One region of the Mucilaginibacter sp. OAE612 genome, then DNA from elsewhere that is predicted to be linked to it. Evidence: riboswitches for the same ligand, from Rfam matches in the RefSeq annotation. Region 1 holds a riboswitch; the other holds the start of a gene.
The links. A riboswitch is a leader RNA that binds a small molecule or an ion and turns the genes downstream of it on or off. The one in region 1 is predicted to bind cobalamin.

Region 1 (7,812 bases):
ATACCGGCACCACAATTTCCGAGCGGGAAAGTGAGCTACACGCAATATGCCCGGGAAATGCATCAACATCCGGCACAATCAAAGTTTTAGCCTGCTGCCATGCGGCTCCGCAAACACCTTTCCCCAGGCCAATACGGGTACACGCAACCGGCCCTTGAAATGGGCCTAAAACCAATTCGTTTTCTTTAACCAGGTAAAAACCTACCCAAAACCATTTAAACTGCTCTTTTAAAGCCGCCGCTACGTTTGCGATATTAGCTATAAGGTCAGGTTCGCCATAAAGTAATGCTTCTATTTGAGGGACAAGCGAGGCGTATTGCTCCGCTTTATCGGTCGATGTATTTATTGTTAGATCTTCTGCCATGATGTAAAAGTAAGGATGCCACGTTGAAACTAAATAAGGCAAATATCATATTTAATCTTTTATTTAGCATTTACATGATCGTTAGCCTTACCATAATCCGCTACCGCAAACTGTTTGTTCCTTTTGCCCTGTTGGCTATGGCTATTCATCGCCTTCCCCTATTGATGCAAAAAGGATGCAGTTTTTACAAACTTCTTGGTTCTGGAAAAAACGGAACATTTGACCTTGAACCCGACTGGCAACAATGGGGCTTATTGGCTTGCTGGGATAGCAGGGGAAATTTTGACGCATTTTATAACAGGTCGTTCGTCTCATCCTGGTGGAAGCTGTTAGGTACTGAAAGCTGGACAATGATTTGTCAGCCCCTGCAAAGCCACGGGAGTTGGGATGGAAAAGAGCCATTCGGCAAGCCCGATGTAAGCGACATCAATGGCCCAGTCGCCGTACTCACACGCGCAACAATCAAACTTAGCAGGTTAAAGAATTTCTGGGCCAATGTAGATACCGTTGCAAACATAATGACATCCGCTCCCGGATATATAAATTCATTTGGCGTTGGTGAAGCTCCGGTATACAGACAAGCTACATTTTCTGTTTGGGAAAGCCTGGAACACGTCAAAGCTTTTGCATATAAAAGCCCCGAACATGCCGAAGTAATTAAAAAGACAAGAAGCGAAGGTTGGTATAGCGAGGAACTTTTTGCACGATTTAAACCTATTGCCAGTTTCGGTACCATTAACGGAAAAGACCCATTAAAGGGCTTATTGAATAAATAAAAAGACATGAGAATTATTGCAGAACTCCCCCATCCCGATTTTAAAATCTCTATCCTGAATATGAATAATAAATTTATTGTAAAGGTAGAGCAGGGTTCCCTTGAGCAGAGTTACAAGATCCCGGAAATGGATTTAACCGACGGGGTAAACAGTGTTTTTGAATTACTTGATGAGGAGTTTTTAAAAAAGATAGCCGCCCGGTTTATCGACATGCGTAACGATTATAAAGACGCTTATTTTAGATATAACTATTGAAGTAAAACATCCATTTACATTGATAAACAATAGCTTATAAGTAAAAGCAACTGTAGGCAAAATTTAATTTGGCAAAAAAAATGCATTTTAAGTTCTGCTTGTCTTCATTTTACATAGTATCTAAATAAAAAATTGAATAAACTAATATTAATATATTGATATTAAATTAGTTATATAGTTAAACAAAATTTTATTCTGCGTTGATTTTAACGGAATAAATGAAAGGTCAAGCCAATAGCAAGTCGCAATACCAAAAACCGGAAGGTTTGGTATCGGTAGCAGAAACGCAGGAATCATTGGCGTTTTTCGGCGTGGCGTATTCCTTAAAAATTTTCACACCTGTTTTGTATTCAATTGGGTTTTTAAATATTGGCCCTTTAAAAGTGAAGGTATGAAATTCCCCATTCTCGCCGCAAACGTCAACATCGTCAGGCAACGCATCAATTAACTCCCGACTGATCTCTTTACCAACAATGCGTTCCAAACGTTGCTGGGTACAGGCTATCACGGTTCCGAAACCGAGGTTCAAAAATTCATTTATTAATTCGGATGTATCCCTTTTCCATAAGGGGTAAATACCTTTGAGCCCAACCTCGCTTAACCGTGCATCGCGGTAATCTTTTAGGTCTTGCAAAAATATATCGCCAAAAATGGAATGGGTTACACCTTCATTTTTAAAGCGAGTTAAATGGTGTCGCATCACATCGTCATATTCCTGCATACCCGGCATTTCGGGCAGGCGGATTTGATATAATGGAATACCGATAGCTTCTGCTTGTTTAGTCAGTAATTCCGTCCTTACACCATGCATGGAAATCCTGTCGGCTGCATCATTGATCGTAGTTACAAGATAGGCGATTTCAAGATCCGGATTTTGCAGGCAATGATATAAAGCGAGGGCGCTGTCTTTACCGCCGCTCCAATTGAAGATACACTTCATATTTAATTGGTGATTTAGTGAGTTAGCGAATTAGTGATTTAATCCTTTAATAATTGGTTCACTAATTCAGGTACGCCAACTGTTGCTTTTTCCTGGATTTTAATAACCGGCCCTTTAACATTTACAAAAGGTATATTGGGATCGATAATATACTTTGGCGTCTCGCGGTCAACATAACCGATAAGCCCTGCGGCCGGGTAAACAGCAAGGGAGGTACCTATAAGCATAAATATATCAGCCCCCACGCATATAGCGGCTGCATGTTCTATCATTGGTACGGGCTCACCAAACCAAACTACGTGCGCACGTAATTGTGAACCTAATTCGCAAAGCTCTCCCATTTTAATTTCCCACCCATCGATAGGATAAGTAAGTTCTGGTTTGATACTTGATTGTGAGCGGGTGATAATGCCATGTAAATGCACCACATTGGTTGAACCTGCCCTTTCATGCAGGTCATCTATATTTTGAGTAATGATGGTTACCCTATACTTTTCTTCGAGCGCAGCAAGTGCATAGTGGGCCGCATTAGGTTTTGCTTCCAATACAGATTTACGGCGCTCGTTATAAAATTGCTGTACCATAACCGGGTTATGCTCCCAGGCCTCAGGCGTGGCTACGTCTTCAATATTATACCCTTCCCAAAGCCCATCGCTATCCCTGAAGGTTTTTAAACCACTTTCGGCGCTGATACCTGCGCCGGTTAACACTACTAAGTTCTTCATTTTAATATAAACAGATGATAATTGATTAGGCCATAAAAAAAGCGGACTGCCTTTCAACAATCCGCTTTAAATTTAAATGCATTTATATTATAAAGCCAATTGCTTTTTGTCCTGCAGAAACGTGTACTTATTCTTAGCCAATTCAAAACCACCAAAAAGTATTGCACTAAATACCAATGTACCCAATGCCATATTTTTCTCAAACGGAATAGCCTTGACCAATGACTCGCCATACCCAGCCAAAGTATGCGGATAAGCTGTACCATATAACCATGGCAGATCAGTAATTAACCAGTGAATCAAAACTGTAGCGATTGAGCCTAAAAGCACACTAACAACATTTACCCTTTCAAGCATAGTACCAACAAGCACCATTAATGCAAAACACAGGTAAACCCATGCGGCTCCGCCATACCATAAAGTTAACTTTGAAGTAAACAGGTAATTAATCACGATATCTGTAGTAAACAACGTAAGCAATACAGTAGCATACCCTTTCCACTTTGAGGTAAAATAAGCGCCGCCAAATAATGCAATAGCACCTACCGGATTGAAATTACTCAATTCTTTATATTTAAATGCTAAAAGCCTGAATGCGGCAGCAACCAGGATCATCAGGATCAGGAACAAGTTGCGGTTGGTGTTATCTTTTGCGGTCATGATTTTATATATGGCGTAAAATTACTTAATAATCCGAACAATAAGCAAACGCTATTTAAATTGATACCTGGCACCAAGCATGAAGTTGATACCGCGGGTGTTATATCCTAACCAATCTACGTATTTAGTATCCAAAACGTTGTTAAGGTCACCAAAAACATTTAGATTTTTGGTTGCCTTGTATTCCAAATGCAAATTTACCAGGTTATAGTGCTTCAGTGTAATCACTTCTGATCCAGTGTTTGTAAAAGTCAGATCGGTACGGTTACTTGTATATTTGTAGTTAACACCTACCTCAAAATCACTTAAAACATCATAGCTGATATTAGCGCCGAAAGTACTTTTAGGCCTGCGGTAAAGGTTGCCGGTTTGTGTACCGGCTTCGTCGGTTAGTTTACCTGTTACATAAGCGTAATATGCAGATGCATGAATGTTATTATCGTGATATTTTAATTCGGTTTCAAAGCCTTTATCTTTTTGCTGTTGCCCGTTTGCATATTGACTATAAGGAGGGCCAGACAGGTTTTTAAAATAGATAACATCTTTGGTATTGCGCTTGAAAAACTGGGTATTAAATGAAAGGGTATTCTTAACAATATCCCAATCAAAACCTGCTTCATATGATGTTGTGATTTCAGGGTTTAATTTAGCATTACCATATTCTGAAAACAACTGATATAACGAAGGTGATTTGAAGGCCGAAGCTATGGTGCCAAAGATCTTAAACTGATCGGCAAGGAATAATGATGGGTTGATGGTGTAGGTAAACTTGTCGCCATATTTGCTATGGTTGTTGTACCTGCCACCTAACTCCATGTGGAAGATATCGTATTTGAAAAATAACGACGTATAAGCGCTGAATATGTTATTAGCAGCATCACCAGCTTTAATAATGCTCGGCACACCCGGATAAGATGTTGATTCATACAGACTGTACTGGCTTGTGTTGCTGTATTTAAAGGCCGCACCGCTGGTAATATCAAAATACTTATTCAATTCATAATTAAACACAGCTTCGACATTGGTTATACGACCTGTATTTTTTGTAACCTGGTGGGTTCCGTAATTGTCAGATGGCAGGTTATTGAAATCATTTTGAACCGTATTTTGCGACAGGTTCACGTTGAGGTTACCTTTTGGTAAAATCAATTTTGCACCTATGCCACCAAATAAAAATGTGTTTTTATAAGTGTAATCATTGTCGTTTATAAAAGCACCGTAAGGCAGATCACCAGTATTGTGGCTCACCTGCAGGTTTCCATTAAGAATAAATTTAGATGAGACATTTTGGCTCAGGTTCACACTGGCCGAACGTTGGTGAAAACCATCTTTCTTAAAATCGCCTTTGCCAGTGGTATCTGTGGCCGCGGCAAAGCCTTTTGAATCGGTATTTGACAGATTAATGGCTATGCCTGTATTTTTCACCTGTCCAATTAATGAGGCCGACTCTTTGAACGTATTATAGCTGCCACCTGTTAGCTGCAATCCACCGGTTAATCCTTGCTGTTTAGCTTTTTTTGTGATGATATTAATAACGCCTGCTACAGCATCAGAACCATACAGCGTTGAACCGCTTCCTTTCAAGATCTCGATATGATCTATCAGATCCAGCGAAAAAGCGTTAAGATCATAACTACCATCAATGCCCGAAGCATTGTTTACCGGAAAACCATCAACCAGGATAAGGGTATTGCCAGATGAAGCCCCGCGCAGGAAAACCGATGTGCTGATACCGGGGGCATTATTTGCACCAGAAAAAGTTATCCCGGCAACCGTATTTAATAATTGAGGCAATGATTTGCCCTGCGATTTATTGATCTCATCGGCAGAAATGATGGTAACAACGCGGCCAATGTCTGACAGTTTTTTAGGCGACCGGCTTGCAGTTACTACTACCGTATTGAGTGTGCGTGTGGTATCCTGTGCATATGCTGCTGAGGTAGATAACCCAACAGTTAACAAACCGAATCCTAAAATAATTTTAGCGTACTTTTTTTCCATGTATGATTGATATGTATAAAATAATAATGCAGCCTTAATAGCATACACGGAAATGAATAAAATGAAAACACGCCAAACGAAGAGCATTCACATCCAAGCTTCAATCCCCGAAAGCTATGAATAACATATAATGCCTTGGCAGGTCTTCTGACTTGCTCCCCATTTTGCCTGGCCTTCCCTCCTGTTTACAGAAAGTGGCTGTATAGATTTGGCAACGGTTACGGAGCTTACAGCTGCGGGACAGTTACGGATTTACACCGTATTCCCTTTTAATTCATTAAAAAAATAGTTTAATGAAACCTAAAGCGCTGCAAAAGTACAATAAGTATCTGTTAACCTCAAACTACATAACTATATTTATCATGATGAAATATTGCTGCATTTTATTATTGATGATGGGCGCGCTTGGCAGTTTTGCCCAACATCCCGATACCGTTTTTCTGAAAGGTTTACTATATAGCCATCCCGAACTATTTTCAGGCGTTTTGAACCATCCTGCACAAAACGAAATACAGATCCTATATACCCGGATCGACAGGGATAAAGACAATGTTCCGCACTTTACTTCATACAGCTATCATCTTAATGCGCATCATTATTTTTACCCCGCGAGCACGGTAAAGCTTCCAACGGCCATTTTTGCGCTTGAGAAACTTAACGAATTAAAAATAAAAGGCTTAAGCCGCAAATCGGTCATGATTACTGATAGCGCATTTGCCGGCCAGACTAAAGTTAAAATAGATACATCATCCTCAACAGGTTTGTCGAGTATCGAAAATTATATTAAAAAGATCTTGCTGGTAAGCGATAATGATGCATATAACCGGCTCTATGAATTTGTCGGCCGTACAGAGATCAATCAAAAGCTAAAGAAGTATCATCTTAACAATACCCGTATTGTAGGCAGGTTAGCCATAGGTGATGCAGGCGAAAGCACAAAGCACACCAACCCTATTGATTTTTACAATGATAATAAGCTAATTTATCAGAAACCGGCGCTATATGATGCGTCAAATTATCCCATGCACCTGGAAAACATGCTGCAGGGTAAAGCTTATTTAGATAGCAGCGAACGGCTGGTTAACAAGCCTCTTGACTTTTCTGAAAAGAATGTTTACTCTCTCGCCGATCAGCAAATGGTGCTTAAAAGGTTGTTGTTTCCTGAAACTTGCCCTAAAAAGCAACGCTTTAATTTAACGATAGATGACTATCGCTTCATTTACCGTTATATGAGTACCTTCCCCACCGAAAACACCAAACCCACCTATCGCCGCCCCGAATATTTCCCGGCTTATTGCAAGTTTTTGTTCTATGGCGGAGACAGTACAGCAGTTATTAACCCTGACATCAGGATCTTTAATAAAGTTGGTGATAGTTATGGTTATGATATTGATAATGCATATATCGTAGATTTTAAAAACAATGTTGAGTTCATGCTCAGTGCCGTCGTGCAATCAAATGAAGATGGGATACTGAACGATAATAAATACGAGTACACAACGGTATGCCTGCCTTTCCTGAAAAACCTTGGCCAGGTGATATACCAATATGAACTCAAGCGCCCTAAAAAACACCTGCCCCATTTAACTAAATTTAAATTTACTTATAGCAAAAAGCAATAAAATTCACTTCTGGAAAACTTAGTAGCCCTAAAGGTGTTTTAAAAACGATAACTATTTAAAAACCTATGGCAACTACAATAGTAAAATATACCGACAACTTCCCTGTGCTTTATGGAGATGACCGCATAAACCTGAATTGGCCCGAACGCTTTACGTCCATCGCAGGTGGTATGAAGCTCGGTTTCTCAGGTTTTAAAAATATTTTTAAAAACCCGTTTGCAAGTATCGTAAAAATAGGTGCCGGTGGCTATTTGTTAAACAGGGGCATCACAGGGCATTGTGAGCTTTACAAACGTATTGGTAAATTATCCACCAATCCCATAAATGTAAATATTCGTTCGTCGTTTATTGTAAATAAACCCCGGCAAAAGGTTTATGAATTTTGGCGCAAGCTTGATAACCTGCCCCTTTTTATGAAACACCTGGAAAGTGTGGAGGTCATCGACTCTAAATATTCACACTGGGTTTT
Region 2 (7,812 bases), 790 kb from region 1:
AAACGGGAGTGGTCCATCAGGTTAATGGCATTGCGGGCCAGCCGGTCGTCGCCGCTATAGTAGTAGGATATCATGGCCTGGATGCGGGTATCGCCGATGTATTGCAGCTGCTCATAATAAGGGCAATCTGTATAGGTTTCAAACGCATTCAAACGGGCGGTACGCCAGCCGATATCGAGCATTTGTTTTATTTCCTTGTTATCGGTATTGAAAACGGCACGTTGTTTAAATGGGTACCCGGTAAAGGTGCCATACAGGTCATCAATAACCAAAGGCTCGTTTTGTGTATGCACAATTAAGCGGATGTACCTAAAGGTGCGGAAGTTGAGCGTAGTATATGATTGCCCTTTGCTGCCATTGGAGATCAAACTATCGTTTCTGCCCGAAAAATCCTTGCCCTCCACATCGTTACGGTTGCCTTTACGCATGCCATATTTGCTTAAATTATCAAAAAGCGATTCGGCATAACTTAAAGAGATCCCGGCATCTTTCCCACCGCTGAAATTAATGGTAGGATAGGCATTGGTAAGATGTGTTTGATCAAGCAGCATGGTAACTGTAGTATTTGCAGGAATAGTAAGCGGCGTTTTAGTGCCCGGAAAAACCGGGGGAACATCTATCCCGGAGGCTTTACGTACAACGGGGATCCGCTCATAAATTAATTCCTGGTGCGGAATTGAGGATGGTACCAATTGCCATCCGAATCCATCCCACCGGCCCTTTAATTGCCCGCCGAAGAGGTTAGCTGCCTTTGGCCAGCTGCTATCATCAAAGTTAGACGAATACCAGTTCATCATGCTTTTATTCAGGTCCACCATTTCGCCGGTGCTGGCTGCAAAATAACCCCAGATGGGCTGATAACCTTTGTCCTGAATGCTTTTCCAGGTGTTATTGGTATTAAGGATCTCTTCGGCTGCTGAATTACCTTGTATAATAAAGGCGGTACGGACACTGATCTGGGCTTCAGGGCGGTATTGAGCTTCGTTCCACACTAAAGCAGCTACGGTATTTTTACCGGCTACGAGATAGGGCGCAAGGTCGACGGTTTCATAGTTCCAGTAAAAAGTATCGCCCCTTGCGGGGCCTAATGATACCAATGTGCCATTTACATACAATTTGTAACGGTTATCTGCCGATACATGAATGACAAAGCCGGCCGGTTTGTTGGTCAGCTCAATGTTTTTACGGAAATAATAAATGCCGTATTCATTCCCGGTGATGCCGGGCACGGAGATCCATTGCGCATTCCACGTCTTTTCCTCTGCGGTTTTATGAAGAGGCCGGGCATTACTGTTTTGTGATGAGAGAATGATAGTTAGAGATAAAGTTAGAATCAGAAGGTGTTTCATGAAGATTTCATTGATTAATTGGTGATGGTCAGGTTGGTTTTCCCTGCTTGCATTAAGTAGATAAATTGGTTTGACTAATATAATAAATCGATTTAGCATTTTATAATAATTTTTAATTTTTTATGATCGGCAAGGCTGATGGAACTATGTTTTCATTTTTGAACCATCGTTGGTCCGGTCTGCCTCCGGGTTGGGATAACATGCAAACTAAATCCCGAAGTTGTATTGAAATAAGCTGCTGAGCTTTATATTTGTTTAAACCTACCAATTACATCTATGAAAAAAATGATCCTGTTCCTGCTTTCATTTTATTTTATCGGCAGGGGGGTAGCTCAAAACCCGGTTCAGCCACTTGTTATACAGGGAAAGCTCAGCAATTCGGCCGAAAAAATGTTGAAGGTCTTTTTTGAAGATGCCAACGGTAAACTTCTTATGGATACCATCAGGCTTAATGATTCGGGCGAGTTTTATTTAAAAACGTACAAAATAGCCAAGCCTCAACGCACCAGCATCCAGCAAAACAACACTCAAATCAACCGGATCTATGTGGCACCGGGTTATGATCTCCATATAACCGGTGACGCTATTGATTATGTCAACCTGTCGAAAACTAAAAAGATAACCGGTATAGGTGCCGAAACCAATCAATACCGTGTAAAATTAGATTCAATCCTGGTTGCCCGGAACGACAAGACAGCGTGGTATGAACTAAAGACCGATGAGTTAATCCAATTCCTTAAAAAAAGCAAAACGTTGGAAGACTCGTTACTAAGTGTTGTGTTTAACAAGCCGGCAAAGCAAGATCAATATTTCAATACGTTTAAGAAAATGATTGATTTAGATAATCAAAGCTTAAATTTTTACATGCTGCTTCAACACCTTGATTTGAGTAAATACAATGTGGCGCAGATGAGGGAGCTGGTATCAAAAAATACCCCTTCAGCATTTTCAAAAGGTATATCGCATGACGAATATTTAGTATCAGAAGACTATAAATCATGGGTTTTGCCCCTTTATTATGCCTATGAACAGCGGCTGGATCTGCTGCGCGATTCTGCATCGGTGAAGCAGCCCGGGTACACACTTGGCAAAATCAAACAGCTTTTTACCGGCAAGGTAAGGGACTATTATCTAAACCGGTACGTTGAAAAAAGAATTGGTAGTGCTAACTCTCTTGAAAAATTGAATATAGCCCAAAAGGAGATGCGCGTATTCATTGACGCAATTAATAACCCGGCTTTAAAAAATAACGTCGCCGGGAATTTTACCGAAAAAAAGCTCCAGCTGATGCAGGTACAAATTGGGAAACCGGCCCCGGCTTTTACTTTGCCCAGCGACCGTGGCAAGGTTTTTAACCTGGCCGATTTTAAAGGAAAAGTTATTTATATTGACCTTTGGGCCAGCTGGTGCGGGCCCTGCCGCCAGGAAATGCCCGCATATAAAAAACTAAGCGACAAGTTTAAAACTAATCCGCAGGTTGCTTTTGTCAGTATTGCCGTACATGACGGAGAAAAGGAATGGCGAAATGCACTCAAAGAAGAAAAGCCGGACTGGCTGCAGCTTTATGACAAAGACGGTACAGTTGCACAATCATACATAGCCTATGCAATTCCAAAATATATACTGATTGATAAAGAAGGCAAAATGCTCAGTTTTGACGCTCCCGGCCCAGGGAGTGCGCAGGCCGAACAATTGATCAATGAAGCAATCGCGAAGCCGTAGTGTGTTTATGCTTTTTCCAGGGCATATGATGCCAGTTCAGTTTTCAGGCTATTGATCATGATCTGCATTGGTTTTGTGCTGTTTAATACCCTGCAGATCGCGTTGCCTCCTTCTATCGAAAGCATCATCCGGGTTGCAAATTCAACGGGGTTTATGGCGTTTGAGAGTTCTCCATTACTAATTCCGTCCTGAATAATATTGGCATAGGTTGTTATAGCGGTATCAACCATGTCTTTTAACTTTTTTTTGATGGCCGGGTTAGTATCATCCGTCTCTGTCGAAAAATTAACTATCGGGCAGCCGCCTTCAATATAGCTTTTCAATGGATTTTTGCTGTTGTCTAAAGCGGCATTGATCTTGGCAATGGCAGTTTTATGTTTGCTTACTGTGTTGTTCCTCCTGTCGTTTAGTTTTCCTAAAAGGTAATCAACAGCGGCTTGTGCCAGTTCGTCTTTGCTTTCAAAATGGCCATAAAAACATCCCTTACTGGTATTGGCAACTTCAAGTATCTCATCAACCGAAGTGCCGGCAATTCCCCTCTCATTAAATAAAATCGCTGCCTGCTCAATAATGAATTGCCTTTTTTGCTCGCCTTTGCTCATCTTCAGTTATTTACTATGCAAATATAGACTAAATGGTTTAAAAAAATAAAGGCCGTTGATTGGCTGGTTGAAATTAACTGAGTGTTTTATTATTTGTAAATAGCTGTTAGTTAGTGTTTTATTTTCATATTCGTTTTGTGATTGTATAACTTTAGGGTGTTTTTTTTTACACTGATCTTATGAATATGTGTATTTATAAGCCGGCTAAGCAGCGATTGACATAGTAATGTAAATATGGCTAAAAATAGACTGAATGGTTTTATTTAATAAACCAATTAGTCTACTTTTGTTTTAATAAAAAACGAATCACAATACTGTTTTTACGATCTGTAAATTTTAACGTTAAGCTATGAAACTTATAAAAGAACACCACAGGGGCATCAGCACAATTTTAGCGTTCGCGCTGATCCCGCTTTCGGGTTTTGCAACTGATATTTATATACCTTCCCTACCTTCTATGGCCAGGGAATTAGCTGTCAATAATTCGGCCGTTCAGCTTTCGCTCATCGCGTTTATGATCAGTTCGGGCGTTAGTCAGTTGTTTGTTGGCAGCTTGCTCGATAGCTTTGGCCGGTACCGTATCGGTACTGTCTCTTTACTGGTGTTTGCATTTGCAAGTTTTGTCATAGCTATCTGTCATAATATCGAGCTTATTTATGCAATGCGTATTTTGCAGGGCATCACGGTAGCGCTTATTGTAGTAGGGAAGAGGGCATACTTTGTAGATATGTATTCGGGCGAGCAGCTTAAACATTATACCAGCCTTTTTTCTATCATCTGGGCAACCGCGCCTATTGTAGCGCCTTTTATCGGAGGTTACCTTGAAGCTGCCTTTGGCTGGGAATCCAATTTCCTTTTCCTGGGAATAGCCACTCTTTCGCTACTTGTTTTAGAGCTGGTATACGGTGGCGAATCATTAAAAAATTATCACCCGTTCAAAGCTAAAAGTATTCTGCAGGTTTACCTGGCTACCATTAAAACCCGCGATTTTTCCCTGGGCCTCATCCTGATCTCCCTGAGCTATGCCATGCTGGTGGTGTATGGTATGAGCAGCCCTTTTATAATTGAGCATGTATTTCATTTGTCGCCTGTGGTAACCGGTTATTGTTCGCTGCTTTCGGGGGTATCATTGATGGCGGGCGGTATTATTTCAAAAACCCTCATCAGGAAACCGCTTATCAAAAAAGTATCGATAGCGCTTGCACTGCAATTAGGCTTTGCAGCTTTAATGGTGTTTACAGCAGGGATTAAAACAAATTTATTTACGCTGATGGCATTTACAGCATTGGTCCACCTATTATCTGGCTTTATATTCAATAATATATTTGCTTACTGTTTAGGCCGGTTTTCAAAAAATGCGGGTATCGCAAGCGGCGTGACCGGCGGCTCACTTTATATTATCACTTCATTTTTTAGCTACGGCATTGTAAATATTATGGCCATCAAAAATCAGCAGTTATTAGGAACCGCTTATTTATCGTTCGCGATACTGGCTGTTGTTACACTGGTGCTTTTCATCAAAGCGAGGGCTTCGCACCAAAAACAAGAAGAAGCGGCTGTTATTTTAAATGCTGAGGTAGCTGTATAAGCTGAATGATATCGCCTTAAATAATAGGTGAAGCCGGTAATTAATTATCGGCTTCACCTGTTTTACGATGATACATAAGGACGGTACAATTCAACGCTTTATAGGTTTACGCGTTTATTGACCATGATATAGCCTACAATTTCACCAATAAAATAACCTGAATATTCAGCCGGCATATCATTATATTTGCCCCGATAAGTTCTTTACTTTACTTCATCAACCGGTATAGGTTTTACTTAATTGTAGATTAATAGGGAATCGTGTGTAAATCACGAACTGTCGCGCAACTGTAAGTAACACAAAGGTTTTTGCCAGTAATGTCCACTGTCCTGATAAACAGGGATGGGAAGGACGGCAAAAATGTTACAAGTCAGGAGACCTGCCTAATACTGAATTGACAATGCTTTCGCGGTGTGAAGCTTTGGTCTGGGTTATGATTACTTGCCTGTTGGGTCCATGGCCCGTTATGACGGGCTGTGCCCATATATTCTCTCCATTTTTACATATCAACAAAGTATTGCGAAGCTTAGCTGAAAGGGCTTTTAACCGATTTATTCATTTAATCAATTAAAAGAATGCTAACGCAAAATTTAGGTTACCCGCGTATTGGTAGCCGGCGCGAATTAAAAAAAGTCTGCGAAAACTACTGGGCAGGCAAAACGGGCTTAAAAAATGTGCTTACCGTGGGTAAATACATCAGGGAAGAGAACTGGCTGCTGCAAAAAGAAGCCGGGATCGACCTCATCCCATCAAATGATTTTTCATTTTATGACCAGGTGCTTGATCATTCACTGATGTTTGGCGCTATTCCTAAACGCTATCATGAAGTGATCAGTCAAAAAGGCAATACCGAGCTCGATCTGTATTTTGCTATGGCCCGCGGCTATCAAAAAGATGGATTGGATGTGGTAGCCATGGAAATGACCAAATGGTTTGATACCAATTACCATTACATAGTACCCGAGTTTTATAAAGACCAGCAGTTTAAACTTTTCTCCACCAAAGTTATCGATGAGTTTTATGAGGCTAAACAATTGGGCATCGTTAGCAAGCCGGTGTTGATCGGGCCTGTATCGTACCTGTTGTTGGGCAAAGAGAAAGAGGCTGGTTTCGATAGGATAGACCTGATCAAAAATCTGCTGCCTGTTTATTTTGATATCCTGAATAAGCTTAAAGCTTTGGGTGCCGAATGGGTCCAGTTTGATGAGCCGTTTTTAGCGCTTGATTTAAGCGAAAAACAACAGGAGGTATTTAAAGATACCTATAAGCAATTGAGGAAAGAATTTCCTTTCCTGAAGATAGTTTTGGCAACTTATTTTGAACGCCTGGGCGATAACACTCAATTAGCGGCAACTTTACCTGTTGATGTTTTACATGTCGATTTAGTGCGGGCGCCTCAGCAATTGAATGAAGTAATGGAGCATCTGCCCCAAAAAACTATCCTTTCTTTAGGTGTTGTTGACGGGCGCAATATCTGGAAAAATGATTTTGTTAACTCGCTGGTCATTATAAAGAATGCGAAGGATAAATTAGGTGCCGACCGCGTTTGGATAGCCCCTTCATGCTCATTGATCCATTCGCCATGCGATCTGCAAAATGAAACCAACGATGAAGTGCTTACTCCTGAAATTAAACAGTGGCTGGCTTTTGCGCGGCAGAAAATAAACGAAGTGGTATTGCTCAGCAAGTTATCGGAAGATGTGGTGAGCGATAGCAGCCTGCATCAACTGGCAAAAAACCGGCAGGCAAACGAGGCCCGCCGAACATCTGCACTGATCCATAACCCAGCAGTTAAACAGCGTGTAAGCGCCATCACCGAAAATGATGCAAAGCGTATAAGTGCTTTTCCTGCACGGAAAGAACAGCAGCAGCAACTGCTTGACCTGCCGCTTTTTGCTACCACAACTATTGGTTCGTTCCCGCAAACGGCCGAAGTACGAAGCTGGCGTGCCCAATTAAAAAAAGGCGCGATAACCCTGGGGGAGTATAATAAACTGATAGCTACCGAAACTGAAAAGGCTATAAAATGGCAGGAAGAAATAGGGTTGGATGTGCTGGTACATGGCGAGTTTGAACGTAATGATATGGTTGAGTACTTTGGCGAACAACTGGCCGGTTTTACCTTTACACAAAATGGCTGGGTGCAAAGCTATGGTAGCCGCTGTGTTAAGCCACCGGTTATTTATGGCGATGTATCAAGGCCACAGCCTATGACGGTAAAATGGTCGGCTTATGCGCAATCACTAACCTCAAAATGGATGAAGGGTATGTTAACCGGCCCGGTAACTATTTTGCAATGGTCGTTTGTGCGCAATGACCAGCCCCGTTCCGAAACCTGTACGCAGATAGCTTTGGCCATTCGTGACGAAGTTTGTGACCTGGAAAGCGCAGGTATCAAAGTCATCCAGATAGATGAACCGGCCATTCGCGAAGGATTACCGCTCCGCAGGGATGACAGGGCAAATTACCTCGACTGGGCGGTTAAAGCTTTTAGGATTTCGGCAAGCGGCGTTCAGGACAGTACACAGATCCACACGCACATGTGCTATTC

Region 2: linked by a shared signal. The riboswitch ahead of metE (5-methyltetrahydropteroyltriglutamate--homocysteine S-methyltransferase) and the one ahead of ABID99_RS12030 (TonB-dependent receptor plug domain-containing protein) in region 1 are both predicted to bind cobalamin.

What each region holds. Positions count from the first base shown of each region.
Region 1 covers NZ_JBGMUW010000001.1:2,878,527-2,886,338, reverse strand. The annotation lists gene ABID99_RS12060 (GAF domain-containing protein) at 1-364, opposite strand, end outside; gene ABID99_RS12055 (DUF3291 domain-containing protein) at 439-1,140, shown strand; gene ABID99_RS12050 (hypothetical protein) at 1,147-1,395, shown strand; gene ABID99_RS12045 (diphthine--ammonia ligase) at 1,622-2,335, opposite strand; gene ABID99_RS12040 (Sir2 family NAD-dependent protein deacetylase) at 2,374-3,060, opposite strand; gene ABID99_RS12035 (DUF6580 family putative transport protein) at 3,148-3,720, opposite strand; gene ABID99_RS12030 (TonB-dependent receptor plug domain-containing protein) at 3,772-5,721, opposite strand; cobalamin riboswitch at 5,841-6,040, opposite strand; gene ABID99_RS12025 (serine hydrolase) at 6,015-7,343, shown strand; gene ABID99_RS12020 (SRPBCC family protein) at 7,409-7,812, shown strand, end outside.
Region 2 covers NZ_JBGMUW010000001.1:2,089,284-2,097,095, forward strand. The annotation lists gene ABID99_RS08805 (alpha-L-rhamnosidase C-terminal domain-containing protein) at 1-1,349, opposite strand, end outside; gene ABID99_RS08810 (TlpA disulfide reductase family protein) at 1,626-3,071, shown strand; gene ABID99_RS08815 (TetR/AcrR family transcriptional regulator) at 3,077-3,673, opposite strand; gene ABID99_RS08820 (MFS transporter) at 4,023-5,261, shown strand; cobalamin riboswitch at 5,472-5,663, shown strand; gene metE (5-methyltetrahydropteroyltriglutamate--homocysteine S-methyltransferase) at 5,837-7,812, shown strand, end outside.